Regions from separate parts of the Halobacillus sp. H74 genome, predicted to be linked through region 1. Evidence: riboswitches for the same ligand, from Rfam matches in the RefSeq annotation. Region 1 holds a riboswitch; the other holds the start of a gene.
What was found. Region 1 has a riboswitch for S-adenosylmethionine ahead of ACTWPX_RS03575 (sulfite exporter TauE/SafE family protein). Riboswitches for the same ligand answer to the same signal wherever they lie in the genome.

Region 1 (7,154 bases):
TTTCTCATATAACCCTTTAGGATCTCTTGCTTCACATTCATCGATCGGACAATCAACATACACTTCTAAAAAGTCTTCTTCAGGGAGAGAAGCACGGATACGGTCCCGATCTTTTTGATAGGGGGAAATGAACGCCGTCAGAACAATTGCGCCGCTATCTGCGAACAGTTTAGCTACCTCCCCGATCCGGCGTATGTTTTCTTCCCGATCTTCTGCTGAGAACCCCAGGTCCGAATTTAGTCCGTGGCGGATGTTATCACCATCGAGCAGGTACGTATGAATCCCTCTCTCATGGAGGAGATGATTCAGCTGGTTCGCAATACTGGACTTACCAGATCCTGAGAGTCCGGTGAACCAGATCACTCCGCTGTGATGGCCATTTTTATTTCTGTAATTTTTTTGGCTGACAGACGCCTGATGCCAGGTTATATTCCTTTCCATTTGAGTCACCCTTTCACTCCTGCGGTCTTTTCTTGTAATCCATCGATCAGAATTTCGACTACTTCAGGACGACTGAATGTTTTTGGCGGTTTTTCTCCATTTCGTAATAGTTCTCTCACTTTTGTGCCAGAAAGAATGACGTGATTTTCTTTTTCATGTGGACAAGTTTTATGCGATGCCATCGCTTCACAGGCTTTGCAGTAAAAACTGTGTTCAAAAAATAATGGCGTTATTTCCAATTCATCCTCTTCAAAATGGCTGAAGATTTTCTGTGCATCATAAGTCCCGTAATAGTCGCCTACACCTGCATGATCCCTTCCGACAATGAAATGGGAACAGCCAAAGTTTTTCCGTACAATAGCGTGGAAAATAGCTTCTCTCGGACCAGCGTAGCGCATAGCTGCAGTGAAAACGGCTAATGTAACACGATCTTTCGGGTAATAGTTATCAATTAAGACTTGATAGCTCTTCATTCGAACATCACTTGGGATATCATCACTCTTTGTTTCCCCGACCAGTGGGTTCAGAAATAAGCCGTCTACAGTTTCAAGAGCCGCCTTTTGGATATATTCATGGGCTCTATGTACTGGATTTCTCGTTTGAAAGCCCACGACTTTTTCCCAACCCAACTGTTGGAACAACTCTCTCGATTCCGCAGGGTCCAGGTAGAATCGATCATCATGTTCTTTTGTTGAGCTTTGAAATACTTCAATATCTCCAGCTACGTAATGATCTGGTCGGCCAAACAACTTCTTCACCCCGGGATGACCCAGATCAGTAGTTAAGTACACATTTTCGGCTTCCTTCTCTTTATCCGGTTGATATATGTCAGATACTTCAATGGCTCCATAAACCTTTCCATCTTTCACTAATTTCACTCGATTTCCTTGCTGCAACTCAGCGGCTGTCGCTTCATCCACCGGAAGGGTGATCGGAATACTCCACGGTGTCCCATCTGCAAGTCTGAGATTCTCGACTACAGAATCGTAGTCTGCTTGATTTAAAAATCCTTCAAGAGGGCTGTAGGCACCATTCGCGATCAGCTCGACATCACTTAATGCCATCGCATCCAATTCAATACTCCCTGTAAAATCCTCCTGCTGATTATTACTCCATTTATTAATTAATTTTCCTCCATGAGGTGTAATGATAGACATTTTATAATTCCTCCTTTTGTTATTCAGCTATTGTTATTTCCAGCTGTATGAAGTCCGCATTCTGTTTTATTGAATCCTTTCCACCTGCCCGACCGGCTCTCGTCTGTACTTGGCGAGGTGCAAGGGATGCAGCCGACACTCGGATAGTTTTGATCATGCAATTCATTGTAATCCAAGCGATTTAGTCGGATATATTGCCAAACGTCTTCCCATGTCCAATGAATTAGGGGGCATACCTTGATTAACTTAAAACGCTCATCCTTATTTACGAAATCAGTTTTACTCCGACTAGGTGACTGTTCACGTCTGAGGCCAGAAAACCAGGCCGCCGCACCTGAGAGTGCATCTTCAAGAGGTTTGATTTTACGAATATAACAGCATTGATCCGGCTGGCGTTTCCACAAGGCTGACCCATGCTCCTCCGCTTGTTCCTCTACTGTCAGTTCAGGTTTTTTCATGTGAATTCGTAATTCAGGGTATCTATTTTTCACTTTTTCAATCAATTCATAGGTTTCCTGGAAATGAAGGCCAGTATCTAGAAAGACTACTTCAGCATCTGGTTTCACCTTTGAAATAAGATCAATGAGAACGATTCCTTCTGCTCCAAAGCTGCAAGCATATACAACATCTGACCCGTATTGTCCATAAGCCCAATGAATGACATCAAGTGCACCCTTCGTTTCGTCATCTGGTTGATGGTTTGTGAATGGATCCCCCGGAAAATGATCATAAGTGACAATATCGTTTTCCATAAGCTCCTCCTTTCATTGCTTCAAACAAAAATACCTTTCTTCGTGGATAAGAAGAAAGGTATTTACTCGGTAAAGTAAGAACCATTCTTCTTATCTTTCCAAGCGGTTCAACCACTTGCTGGAATTGGCACAGTGTCTGATCAACTAACATCAGACCCGTTGCCGAGGCTTCGAAGGGCCAGTCCCTCCACCTCTCATGATAAGAAAACAGGATAGGTTGATTAAGTTTTCTGAAAAACTAATTGATACAAATCTTAGGCTCCTTTTATAGATATGTCAATACCATTTTAAAAAATTACAATTTTTCTGTTAATTTCGGAATTAGTTCTTGACATAACATTCAGTGTCCATTAGTTTTAGATATATTATCATTTTAAAAATTGAATCCTTATGAAGAGTCGGGGGAGGAACCTGGTCTGACGATCCCGCAGCAACCACACTGAAAGGTGCTCATTCCAGCAGACAACTCGTCTGAGAAATAAGGAGAGGCTTTATTTGGACCTCTTCTCATTGGAGAGGTTTTATTTATGTCTTTTTCAGACCTCTTCAACCATAAAACCAAGTAAACTTATATGTTTAATCAAAGGAGAGGTTGTTTTTGAATAAATTATTAATTTTCGCATTGGTAGGATTTTTCACCCAGTTAATTGACGGTGCCCTTGGTATGGGATTCGGCCTGACATCTTCCTCAATCTTACTCACTTATGGCCTGGCACCTGCAGTTGCTTCTGCTTCTATTCATATGGCCCAGGTTGCCACAACAGCTGCTTCCGGATTCTCTCATTTCAAGTTTGGCAATGTCGATAGGAGACTTGTCCTAAAACTGGCCCTGCCCGGCGCGGTCAGTGCATTTTTCGGTGCAGCTTTATTAAGTCGCATCCCTGGTGAAACCATTCGCCCATACATATCCGTTTTTCTTCTGGGTTTAGGAATTTACATCGTAGTCCGTTTTCTTTCACTTAATCGGAATAAAACGCTCAATAAAAGCGACAAGCCGCTGAACAAGCGATTTATCTACCCATTAGGTTTTGTCGGTGGGTTTCTCGATTCGATTGGTGGCGGAGGATGGGGGCCGGTTAATACGCCTGTCCTTCTTTCACGTGAAAAGATCGAGCCGCGTAAAGTGATTGGGACTGTGGACACAAGTGAATTCATCGTGACTATTTCAGCAACACTTGGATTTTTGACTTTTTTAGGATGGGAACAATTCAGTTGGCTGTTGGTGTTCGCGTTCATCATCGGCGGTGTGATAGCTGCACCTCTTGCAGCATGGCTTGTCCGTATTATGCCTCCGCTCGTCCTCGGAGTACTTGCCGGAGGGTTCATCGTATTGACTAATGTAAGAACCATTATGATCACCATACCTCTCAATAGCACAGGAACCGTCCTGATTTATTCTCTATTGATAGCTGGTTATATTGTGGCAATCGTTCATTCTGTAAAAAAGTACGTCAAACTGAAACGTACGAACCTCCGCAGTCAAACTTGACTGCCTATCCCTTTTAACAGAAAAAAGGCTCAGAGCTAATACTCTGAGCCTTCGCGTATGGCAGATCCGTTCACAGGTGAGGGTACTTTTTTCTATTCAATGGAGAAAATATAAGAATAGATCGGTTGACCACCCACGTGAATCTCCACCTCTAAATCTTCATATGTTTCTTCAAGGTATTCTTCAAGCTCTGTGACTTCATGTTCTTCGACGTCTTCCCCTGTCAGAATCGTCAGTATTTCATCTTCGTTCTCATCAATCATTTGACTTAACAGCGTTTTAGCTGTTGTCAGGGCATTTTGATCAGTTGAGGAAATTTTGCCATCCGCAATCCCCATGAAATGATCTTTCTCAATGTTCAGGCCATCGATTTGCGTATCTCTTACCGCATACGTAATTTGACCGGTTTTCACGACGGACATAAGGCTGATCATTTCATCTTTATTCGCCATCAGGTCTGCTTCAGGATTAAATCCTAATAAAGCACTCATGCCTTGAGGAATGGTTTTAGTCGGGATGACCACAACTTCATCTTCTGCGATTTCCGCCGCTTGCTCAGCAGCCATCACGATATTTTTGTTATTCGGCAAAACTAACACACGTTTAGCATGAGCTTCTTTGATGGCTTCAGATAAATCCTGTGTACTTGGGTTCATCGTCTGACCACCCTGGATGACCACAGTGGCTCCGAGACTTTCAAATAATTTTTTGATGCCTTCCCCCATGCTTACTGTAACAATTCCGTACTCCGCTTTTTGATTTGACTTCGGCTTTTCTTTTTTCTTCTTACCGACAATCGAAGTATGCTGTTCACGCATATTTTCAATTTTCATGTTGATCAGACTTCCGTACTTTTGGCCTAGTGTCATGGCTTCACCAGGGTATTCTGCATGGACATGAACTTTGATCAAATCTTCATCAGAAACAACGAGCAGGGAATCACCGATTTCGCTCAACTGATTACGAAATTCATCTTCATCGTAAGGAGTCTCTGCTAATTTATCCTCTTCGAATTTGACCATGAACTCTGTACAGTAACCGAATTCAATGTCTTCTGTATTCATAAAGTCTTGGGCAAGCTTATGGTGTTCGGCACTTACCATATCATCCATGGAAACCGTATCATCGATATCAGGAAGTTCTTCCCCTTTCAAGTTGGCAAGAAAACCTTCATAAATGGTCACTAATCCTTGACCACCACTGTCTACGACTCCGACTTCTTTCAAAACAGGTAATAGATCAGGCGTCCGCTTCAACGATTCTTTTGCAGCAGCAACAACACCTTCTACGAAAGGGATGAAGTCGCTTTCCTGCTCAGCGAGATCGACAGAAGCTTCTGCAGCATCTTTTGCAACCGTCAAAATTGTACCTTCCACAGGTTTCATAACAGCTTTATAAGCAGTGGTAACGCCTCCTTGAAGCGCATCTGAGAAATCTTTCGTCGTTAAAGTTTCTTTCTCTTCGACCACTTTGGAAAATCCACGGAAAATCTGGGAAAGTATGACGCCGGAGTTCCCGCGCGCACCCATTAATAACCCTTTGGATAGTGATTTAGAAACGATGCCTGCATGATTCCGATCGACCATTCTTACTTCCTCCGCCCCAGAAGTCATGGACAAGTTCATATTCGTCCCTGTATCCCCGTCCGGCACTGGAAAAACGTTCAATGCATCAATCATCTGTGATTTCTGTTTTAAATGATGTGCCCCTTGCAAAATCATTTCGGCTAAGGTTTTGCCGTCTAACTTTTGTAACGTCACGCTTACTTCCTCCTTTGACTACAACTGCTGCCTATTCGCTTGTCACCCGGACTCCTTGTATGAAAATATTCACAGAGTCGATAGACAATCCGATTGTTTTGTTTAATGTGTATTTCACTTGTGATTGGACGTTATGGGCCACTTCAGAAATCTTTGTACCATAACTCACGATAATGTACATATCTATATGGAGGCGATCTTCGTCCTGTCTGACCACGACCCCTTTTGAAAAGTTCTCTTTGCGTAACATTTCAGATAGGCCGTCACGGATTTGATTTTTTGATGCCATACCGACGATTCCGTAGCATTCAACTGCTGCACCACCAGCAATCGTTGAGATGACTTCATTACTTATTGTTATATGACCATATTTATTATTTAAATCAACGGACATATAGATCCTCCTTTATTTTCCTCTATTTCTTCACTTATTATAACATAAGTTGAACGCATGAATTGCTATTCATTTCTCAGAAAATAAGCTGTATATCCCTATTATACTTTGTAACAATCTATAGTATCTGTCAAGAAGAAATTCTTGATATAATTCGATTCTGCTTATTGCAAACACCTATTCTATATGATAAAGTTACTAAGTATCTGATGATTTATGTATGTAACAGGAGGGATTTTCATATGGCAAGAAGAAGTGTTCTATCTGGTAAAGGTACACGCTCAGGTAACCACCGTTCACACGCGATGAACGCTAATAAACGTAAATTCAAAGCTAATGTTCAAAAAGTTCGCATCCTTGTGGATGGCAAGCCTCAAAAGGTTTACGTTACAGCTCGTGAACTTAAGTCCGGTAAAGTACAGCGCGTATAATCACTGGTCTTGGGCTTCATGAACTTTTAAAAAAGCACCCTTAAATGGGTGCTTTTTTTTATGGTATTTACCGGGCTTCCTCAATTGGTCAGCCCAATGCTTTTGGATACTTGTCTCGCTCACAAGATGTGGGATGCCCAGCATTACTAAGGCTGAACATCCTTTCAAGAAACGTTTGCTTTTGTACTAATCTTTTTTAAAAGTACTTATGACTGCGCGCACTATACCCCCGACGAACCGTGGGAGTTTGATGGTATAAAACTTCAAAGAGCCCCCTCCTCCTATGTGAACTAATGCGAAATCCCCTCTTTACCCTCTATTAGTCAAGTCTTTACTTCTTACTACTAAGAGTATGCCTGATATGAAAGAAAAAGTACCCGTATCTGCAATCAATCGATTAGAGATGCACAAGGTGGACCCATAGGGCAGATAGGCTTTTTCCAATGGATAATAAAAGCCTCCTAGTGTAAGATCTTTCACTTCGAGCGTAATTGGTAAAAAAGAAACATAGGGATAATGCTCATCCGCTTCCATTGTATGCTCGCCTGCCCCGACTAATTCCACCTGATTCTGTTGATCGATAATCGTTCCTTTCACTTCTTTCTTCAGAAGCGGATAGAGGAGTTGCAGGTTAGCTTGTGAGTGATCGATTCTTCCGCCAGTCACTCCGAATAATAGAATATGCTCAGGTGACCTTTTGAGTGCCTCACTAATAGCTAATTCCAAATCC
Region 2 (7,154 bases), on a different contig from region 1:
ATACATTTTCATGAAATTCCCGGCTTCAGTATGATAAAATATAAAACAACAAGTTGGAAGGAGGATGGTTGAATGTCTGTAACCTTCTATTGGTATCCGAGTTGTGGTACTTGTAAAAAGGCGAAGAAGTGGTTTGATGAAGCAGAGATTGACTACGAATCAGTACATATCGTTAATGATCCACCTTCTGAAGAACAGTTGAAAGATTACGTAAATATGAGTGGCAAACCAGTGAAGAAATTCTTTAATACGAGTGGCAAGAAGTATAGAGAACTGAATATGAAGGAAAAGATAAAACAAGCGAGTGAAGAAGATATGATCAAATGGCTCGCTTCTGATGGAATGCTGATCAAACGTCCAATTGTAACAGATGGTGAATATGTGACTGTTGGATTCAACCAGGAAGAATTCGAAAAAAATTGGGCGAAGTGAGCAGAACGTTGGAAATAAAAGCTTTTTGCTTTTATGTTTATAATTGCTGTTAAACTATAATTATTATTGTGGAGGTTTTCTTAATGAGCTTACCAAAAGACTTGCTTTACTCTGAAGAACATGAATGGGTGAAAGAAGAAGGAGAAAAAGTCCGTATTGGAATTACTGAGTTCGCTCAGTCTGAACTCGGAGACATCGTATTTGTAGAGCTGCCGGAAGTCGGCGAAGAATTAGAAGCAGACGAACCATTCGGAAGTGTAGAATCAGTGAAAACTGTGTCTGAATTGTACGCACCTCTCAGCGGGAAAGTTGTAGAAATTAACGAAGAATTAGAAGATAGTCCGGAGTTTGTCAACGAGTCTCCGTATGATAAAGCTTGGATGGTGGTTGTTGAACCAAGCAATTCATCTGAGAAAGAAGAATTGATGTCTCCAGAAGAATATAAAGAAATGATAAATGAAGATTAATTCTTATTAAATTTACAAGCAATTGTACAGACAGGGCTACATATGCTTCCTTGTCTGACATGATCGCGTTTGATCTTATCATGTTCAGACCATGCCCCTTTGGCATGGTCTGTTTCTATATAGAAGGTGATGAAGATGGATGGAGAACGTATTGTCATTGTAGAAGGTATCACAGACAAGAAGAAGCTGAAAAAGGTGCTGGATGAAGAAGTTGAAATCATTTGTACTCATGGGACCTTAGGAATAGAGCGCATGGAAGAAATGATTCTCGATTTTAATTTGGATGAACGCTCTGTCTATATTTTAGTTGATGAAGACGATTCAGGCTATAAGTTGCGTAAGCAATTAACTGAAGAGCTCCCCCACGCAGAACATATTTATATTGACAAAGCTTTTCGTGAAGTGGCGGCGACCCCTGAGCCCGAGATAGCTAGAGCTTTGCTGAGCAGGCATTTCAATGTAAAACCGATTTATCTAATTTAGGAGGACTCCTGTGCAAGAACTTGTACCTAATGAAACCGTAGAAATGATTCGTGCTGATAGAATAACACTCACTTTTGTACAAAGCCCTTTTTGCGGTACCTGTCACTTGGCGAAAAAAATGCTTTCCACATTGGAAGCTTTGTATGAAAAAGATATTTTCCAAGAAATGAACGCTTCTCTTCACCCATCACTGATGGAGCACTTTAAGATTAAAAGTGTTCCCTGCCTTTTGGTGACCAGAGAAGGAAAAGTGATTGAAAAAATTTATGCATTTCATTCTGTTCCATTTATGAGGGACAAAATATCTAACTATGTAGAATAAGTTAATAATTACCCGGGAAATGACGAAGGGCTCCTCCTCTTGCGAAATTACGAATTGGGAGGAGTTTTATGTTGGTGACTTTTAAAGAAGAAGACATTGTAAGTCGAAGTGCTGGTTTGATATTTTGATTCAAGTCAAAGTACTCGAGTTATTTCCAGTGGTGTTATGTATGATTTTCCTGCACTGCCCCCATAAAGGGAAGTCCTGACAAGGGAGTAAAAGAAAAGGAGTCGGATGACAATGCATTGAACTCTCCCTTGCCACGACCTTATATGAAAAGTAATCCATAGTAATGTGTTAGGGGGTGTTGCTGATGTTATCTAAATTAGGGCACCGAGAGATTCTACAACATCCAAAAAGGATGCTTGATCGCCAAAGCGGTCATGAATGTTTCCTTGTTGATCGATGATGATCGTCGTCGGAACGCCCTGGCAAGCATACAAGTCATATGTCATACGTCCCTCATCAACGAGAGTCGGTTGATTTAAAAACTTTTCAGCGAATTCAACGCCTTCTTTTACATCCCGTTCCCTTCCTGAAACATTTATAGTTACCATCTTCACTTTTTCGTGATCCACAGTACTGTAAAGCTGTTCTTTCTTGGGAAGGTCTTTTCCACAATCAGGACACCAAGAGGTCCAAAAGGTCAGGACGATAACTTTCTCTATGTCATCCTCCAGGTTATAAGTTGATTCTCCAGTAATATAAGGGAGTTCAAAATGAGGGGCTTGTTCTTTCATAATCATTCTCCTTGTATAAGATGAAATTAACGTTTGACGTTATTCTCAACCCCATGCTAACATATATTATAATTTCATAACGACATCTTCACTTATCCAGAGTGGCGGAGGGACTGGCCCGACGATGCCCAGCAACCGGCAAAATAATGCACGGTGCTAATTCCAGCAAAGTCATCAGACTTTGACAGATGAGAAGAGACAGACAGGGAATCTCTTCTATTTTGAAGGGGTTTTTTTAGTTTCAGTTGATAGAGGATATCATTGCGGTCGTTTGTTAAAGGATACTTTGACACTCATTCATCCAAATAATTTTGAAATTTGTCGAAATACCACGGGTTATAGTTGACACAAAATTCCCACAGTGCTAGAATCCATCTTGTGATGCTAAAGTGAGTTAAAGTAATAATAAGTTAATATGCTAAAATCTCTTATCTAGAGTGGCGGAGGGACTGGCCCTGTGATGCCCGGCAACCGGCAAGTGAAAACTTGGTAAGGTGCCAATTCCTGCAAAGTTGAAATTCCTTTGGCAGATGAGAGAACAGATATTAAGACGACACAAAAACGCCTTTCTGTTCTCATAACAGTAAGGCGTTTTTTTGAAATGGAGGGAGACACCATGATTTCAATCGAAGGCTTATCGAAAATCTTCCATACGAAAGACCAAGAAGTTAGAGCGGTGGATGATTTAAGTCTAAATATAGGCAAAGGAGAAATTTATGGAGTAATAGGTTACAGTGGTGCTGGTAAAAGTACCTTCATTCGACTTTTGAACCGTTTGGAGGACCCCACTGAAGGAAGTATTACTATGGATGATCAAAATTTGACAGCTTTAAGTAAAGGGAAGCTTAGAGTCGCCAGGCAAGAAATAGGGATGATTTTTCAGCATTTCAACCTTTTATGGTCACGAACGGTCTATGATAATATATCCTTCCCTTTAGAAATTGCAGGGGTATCCAAAGGAGACCGCCAAAAAAGGGTTAATGAATTGATTGAACTTGTAGGGCTGAGTGGGCGCGGCAATTCATACCCTTCACAATTGAGTGGAGGACAAAAGCAAAGGGTTGGAATCGCCAGAGCTTTGGCTAATAATCCAAAAGTGCTGCTTTGTGACGAAGCTACTTCTGCCTTGGATCCCGAGACTACAGATTCAATTTTAGACTTACTTGTCGATATCAATGAAAAATTAAGCTTGACGATTGTTCTCATTACTCATGAAATGCATGTCATCCGCAAAATTTGTCACCAAGTAGCTGTCATGGAACAGGGGAAAATCGTTGAGCAAGGTGATGTACTAGATGTATTTTTACATCCAGAAAAAAAAGTCACTAAAAGATTCGTGGACCAAGTAATGGGGGATCCGGAAAAAGAAACTTCCATGCAGTTGATCAAAGATAATTATCGAACTGGTGAAATCATTAAGCTTCACTTTGTTGGTGAGAGTACTAACCAAGCTTTAATCAGTGATATATCAAGAAAATTCGAGTTAGATGTAAATATCCTTCATGGGAAAATCACTCAAACCCAAAAAGGGGCGTACGGAACAATGTTCGTCCAGTTTGACGGGGAACAGAGTGAAATTGAGAGAGCAATAGAGTATATTGAATCGACCTCTGTAGAAGTGGAGGTGAATCCTCATGTTTAATCAGTTATTTCCGAACGTAAGAATGGAAGACATGATAACAGCTACAAATGAAACCATTTATATGACACTGATTTCTGTTGCTGGAACGTTCGTTATTGGATTATTACTAGGTTTATTACTTTATTTATCTGGTCCAGGGGGGCTCTGGCAGAATAAAATGCTGAACTGGGTCACAGCATCGCTTGTTAACATATTTCGTGCCATTCCATTTATTATTCTGATTTTGCTATTATTCCCGTTTACGGATTTCTTAATGGGTACGATTCGAGGACCTAAAGCCGCTTTGCCAGCTTTAATCATAGGAGGAGCGCCATTTTATGCACGTCTGGTAGAAATTGCATTGAAAGAAGTGGATAAAGGTGTTGTAGAAGCAGCCAAATCAATGGGGGCTAAATACTCAACAATCGTTTTCAAAGTACTGCTGCCGGAATCAAAGCCAGCACTAATCTCCGGGATTACTGTCACGGCCATTGCATTGATTGGTTATACCGCTGTAGCAGGCGCGATCGGAGCTGGTGGTTTAGGTGACTTTGCTTATTTCTATGGATTCCAGCGTAGTAACTGGGATGTAGTGTTTATGTGTACTGTCATCATCATTATCATTGTTTTTATTTTCCAATTCATCGGGGACTTAGCAACCCGTAAATTGGATAAAAGATAAAAAATATATATTAAAGGGAGAGTTTATAAAATGAAAAATATTTGGACAGGCGCACTTGCCTTATTATTTGTACTTGTACTTACTGCTTGTGGTTCTTCTGAAGATAATACTTCAGGTTCTGAAGAAGGAGGAAGTGAAGGAAGCTCTGAAATTAAAGTCGGGGCAACGAGTGTTCCTCATGCGGAGGTTTTGGAAGAGGCGAAACCACTTCTTGAAGAAAAAGGCATTACATTAACGATTGAGGAGTATCAAGACTACATTTTACCTAATAAAGATTTGGCTGAAGGACGTATTGATGCTAACTATTTCCAAACCATTCCTTATTTAGAATTACAAGAAGAAGAGAATGATGGATTTGATTTCGTGAACCTTGGTGGGATTCATATTGAACCAATCGGAGTTTATTCTCAAAAATATGATAACCTGGAGGATGTAGAAGAAGGTACAACACTTGTTATGAGCCGTTCTGTTTCTACTCATGGCCGAGTTCTTTCCTTATTAGAAAAAGAAGGACTGATCAAATTGGATGAGAATGTTGAAAAAGTGGATGCTACGGTAGATGATATCGTTGAAAATCCTAAAAATATCGAATTTGATACGGGTGTTGATGCTGCAGGACTTCCAGAAGTTTATAAGCGTGAAGAAAATGTACTAGTTGCCATTAATACGAACTATGCTATAGAAGCAGACCTGTCACCAAAAGAAGATGCGATAATTCTAGAGGGTACGAATTCGCCTTATGTTAATGTGGTAGCAGCTCAAAGCAAAGATAAAGATAATGAAGCACTCAATCAATTGGTACAAGTCCTTCGCTCTGAAGAAATCCAAACCTTCATTAAAGAAGAGTATAATGGAGCCGTTGTACCTGTTTCTGGTGATGCAGAATAACGGATAAAATGAGTGACTGCTGTTGATACTAACGGCAGTCACTTTATTTTTTTAGGAGGTAAAAAGATGCAAGAGAAAAATATGACATGGACTCAGACATATTTACATGATTATAAAGAAGGTATAGGGGTATTCTCAGACCATATGCCGGAAGTGGCTCATAAATTCAGCCAATTCACAGAAGAGTGCTTTAAAGAGGGGGATGTCTCCCAAAAGCATAAGCAGTTGATGGCACTTGGGATCAGTATCGTTGCTCAAGATGAATATTGTATGATTTATCATACCAAAGGTTGTGTAGATCAAGGGGCGTCAGAAAAAGAAATCCTTGAAGCTTGTGGCGTAGCTGCTGCTTTTGGTGGAGGAGCAGCTCTCAGTCAAGCCGTTACCCTCGTCCAGGATGCATATATGGATTTAACAACTAGTATCAATTGATTGAATAATTTGAATATTAAAGAAAAAAAGATGTATTCTTTAAACAGAAAAGAATTAAACGCTTACATCGCACCAAACGACAGTTGAGGGTCTTATTTGGACTTTCACGGTGTTTTGTCTAACGTATAATGCTGTGATATTCTAAATTATGTAAATAATCTGAAAGGATTGATTCGTTATTAGTGACGATCTGCAATTGAATTACACTGCTGATATGGAGAAAGCCATGCACCAAGCGCATAACATGAGTTATGCGGAGTACAGCAGAAAGTTGGATACGCGATTAGAAGTAGAAGAAAAGCGCCAACGTGAATTCGAAGAGAGTCAGAAAATGATTGCCCAGGTCGACCGTCAATTGCATAGATAATTTATTTTGATTGAATCAGGTGTCTTTAGCCACCTGATTTTTTCATGTTATAATAAGGATGAGTAATGAAAATATTGGTGATTTGTGAAACTGGTTTCTTCTATTCATATTAGTAGGAAAAAGTTGATAACAAATACTAAATGATATAAGATTGTAATGAGAATAAATTGAGAATGGTTCTTTGATCCCTATCAACCAGGACATTCGATAATAATAGATACTGGAGGTATACATTATGTCAGGATCAACTTTAGAAATTAAAGATCTTCATGTAGAAATTGAAGGTCAAGAAATCCTTAAAGGTGTTAATTTAACAATCAACGGTGGTGAATTCCACGCTGTTATGGGACCCAACGGAACAGGGAAATCCACCTTGGCTTCTGCAATTATGGGACATCCTAAATATGAAGTGACAAAAGGTGAAGTATTGCTTGATGGCGAGAACGTTCTTGAAATGGAAGTAGACGAACGTGCGCAGGCTGGTCTATTTCTTGCAATGCAGTATCCAAGTGAAATCAGTGGAGTGACAAATTCTGACTTCTTACGTTCATCTATCAACGCGCATCGGGAAGAAGGCGATGAGATTTCATTGATGAAGTTCATTAAAGAAATGGACGCAAAAATGGATACACTTGATATGGATAAAAACATGGCCCAGCGTTACTTGAACGAAGGTTTCTCCGGCGGTGAGAAAAAACGAAATGAAATCCTTCAATTAAT

Region 2: it holds a riboswitch for S-adenosylmethionine, as region 1 does, so the genes downstream of both, ACTWPX_RS11785 (methionine ABC transporter ATP-binding protein) here and ACTWPX_RS03575 (sulfite exporter TauE/SafE family protein) in region 1, are expected to answer to the same signal.

What each region holds. Positions count from the first base shown of each region.
Region 1 covers NZ_JBQQCI010000002.1:66,722-73,875, reverse strand. Annotated here, with positions in the region: gene cysC (adenylyl-sulfate kinase) at 1-441, opposite strand, end outside; gene sat (sulfate adenylyltransferase) at 447-1,598, opposite strand; gene ACTWPX_RS03580 (phosphoadenylyl-sulfate reductase) at 1,622-2,350, opposite strand; SAM riboswitch class I at 2,438-2,556, opposite strand; SAM riboswitch class I at 2,736-2,835, shown strand; gene ACTWPX_RS03575 (sulfite exporter TauE/SafE family protein) at 2,949-3,839, shown strand; gene ACTWPX_RS03570 (DAK2 domain-containing protein) at 3,932-5,599, opposite strand; gene ACTWPX_RS03565 (Asp23/Gls24 family envelope stress response protein) at 5,631-5,993, opposite strand; gene rpmB (50S ribosomal protein L28) at 6,236-6,424, shown strand; gene spoVM (stage V sporulation protein SpoVM) at 6,611-6,691, opposite strand; gene ACTWPX_RS03550 (thiamine diphosphokinase) at 6,734-7,154, opposite strand, start outside.
Region 2 covers NZ_JBQQCI010000004.1:506,298-513,451, forward strand. Annotated here, with positions in the region: gene ACTWPX_RS11760 (arsenate reductase family protein) at 73-432, shown strand; gene gcvH (glycine cleavage system protein GcvH) at 516-899, shown strand; gene ACTWPX_RS11770 (toprim domain-containing protein) at 1,035-1,382, shown strand; gene ACTWPX_RS11775 (thioredoxin family protein) at 1,393-1,704, shown strand; gene ACTWPX_RS11780 (TlpA family protein disulfide reductase) at 2,025-2,444, opposite strand; SAM riboswitch class I at 2,534-2,639, shown strand; SAM riboswitch class I at 2,870-2,981, shown strand; gene ACTWPX_RS11785 (methionine ABC transporter ATP-binding protein) at 3,061-4,086, shown strand; gene ACTWPX_RS11790 (methionine ABC transporter permease) at 4,079-4,747, shown strand; gene ACTWPX_RS11795 (MetQ/NlpA family ABC transporter substrate-binding protein) at 4,778-5,635, shown strand; gene ACTWPX_RS11800 (carboxymuconolactone decarboxylase family protein) at 5,702-6,067, shown strand; gene ACTWPX_RS11805 (hypothetical protein) at 6,294-6,434, shown strand; gene sufC (Fe-S cluster assembly ATPase SufC) at 6,670-7,154, shown strand, end outside.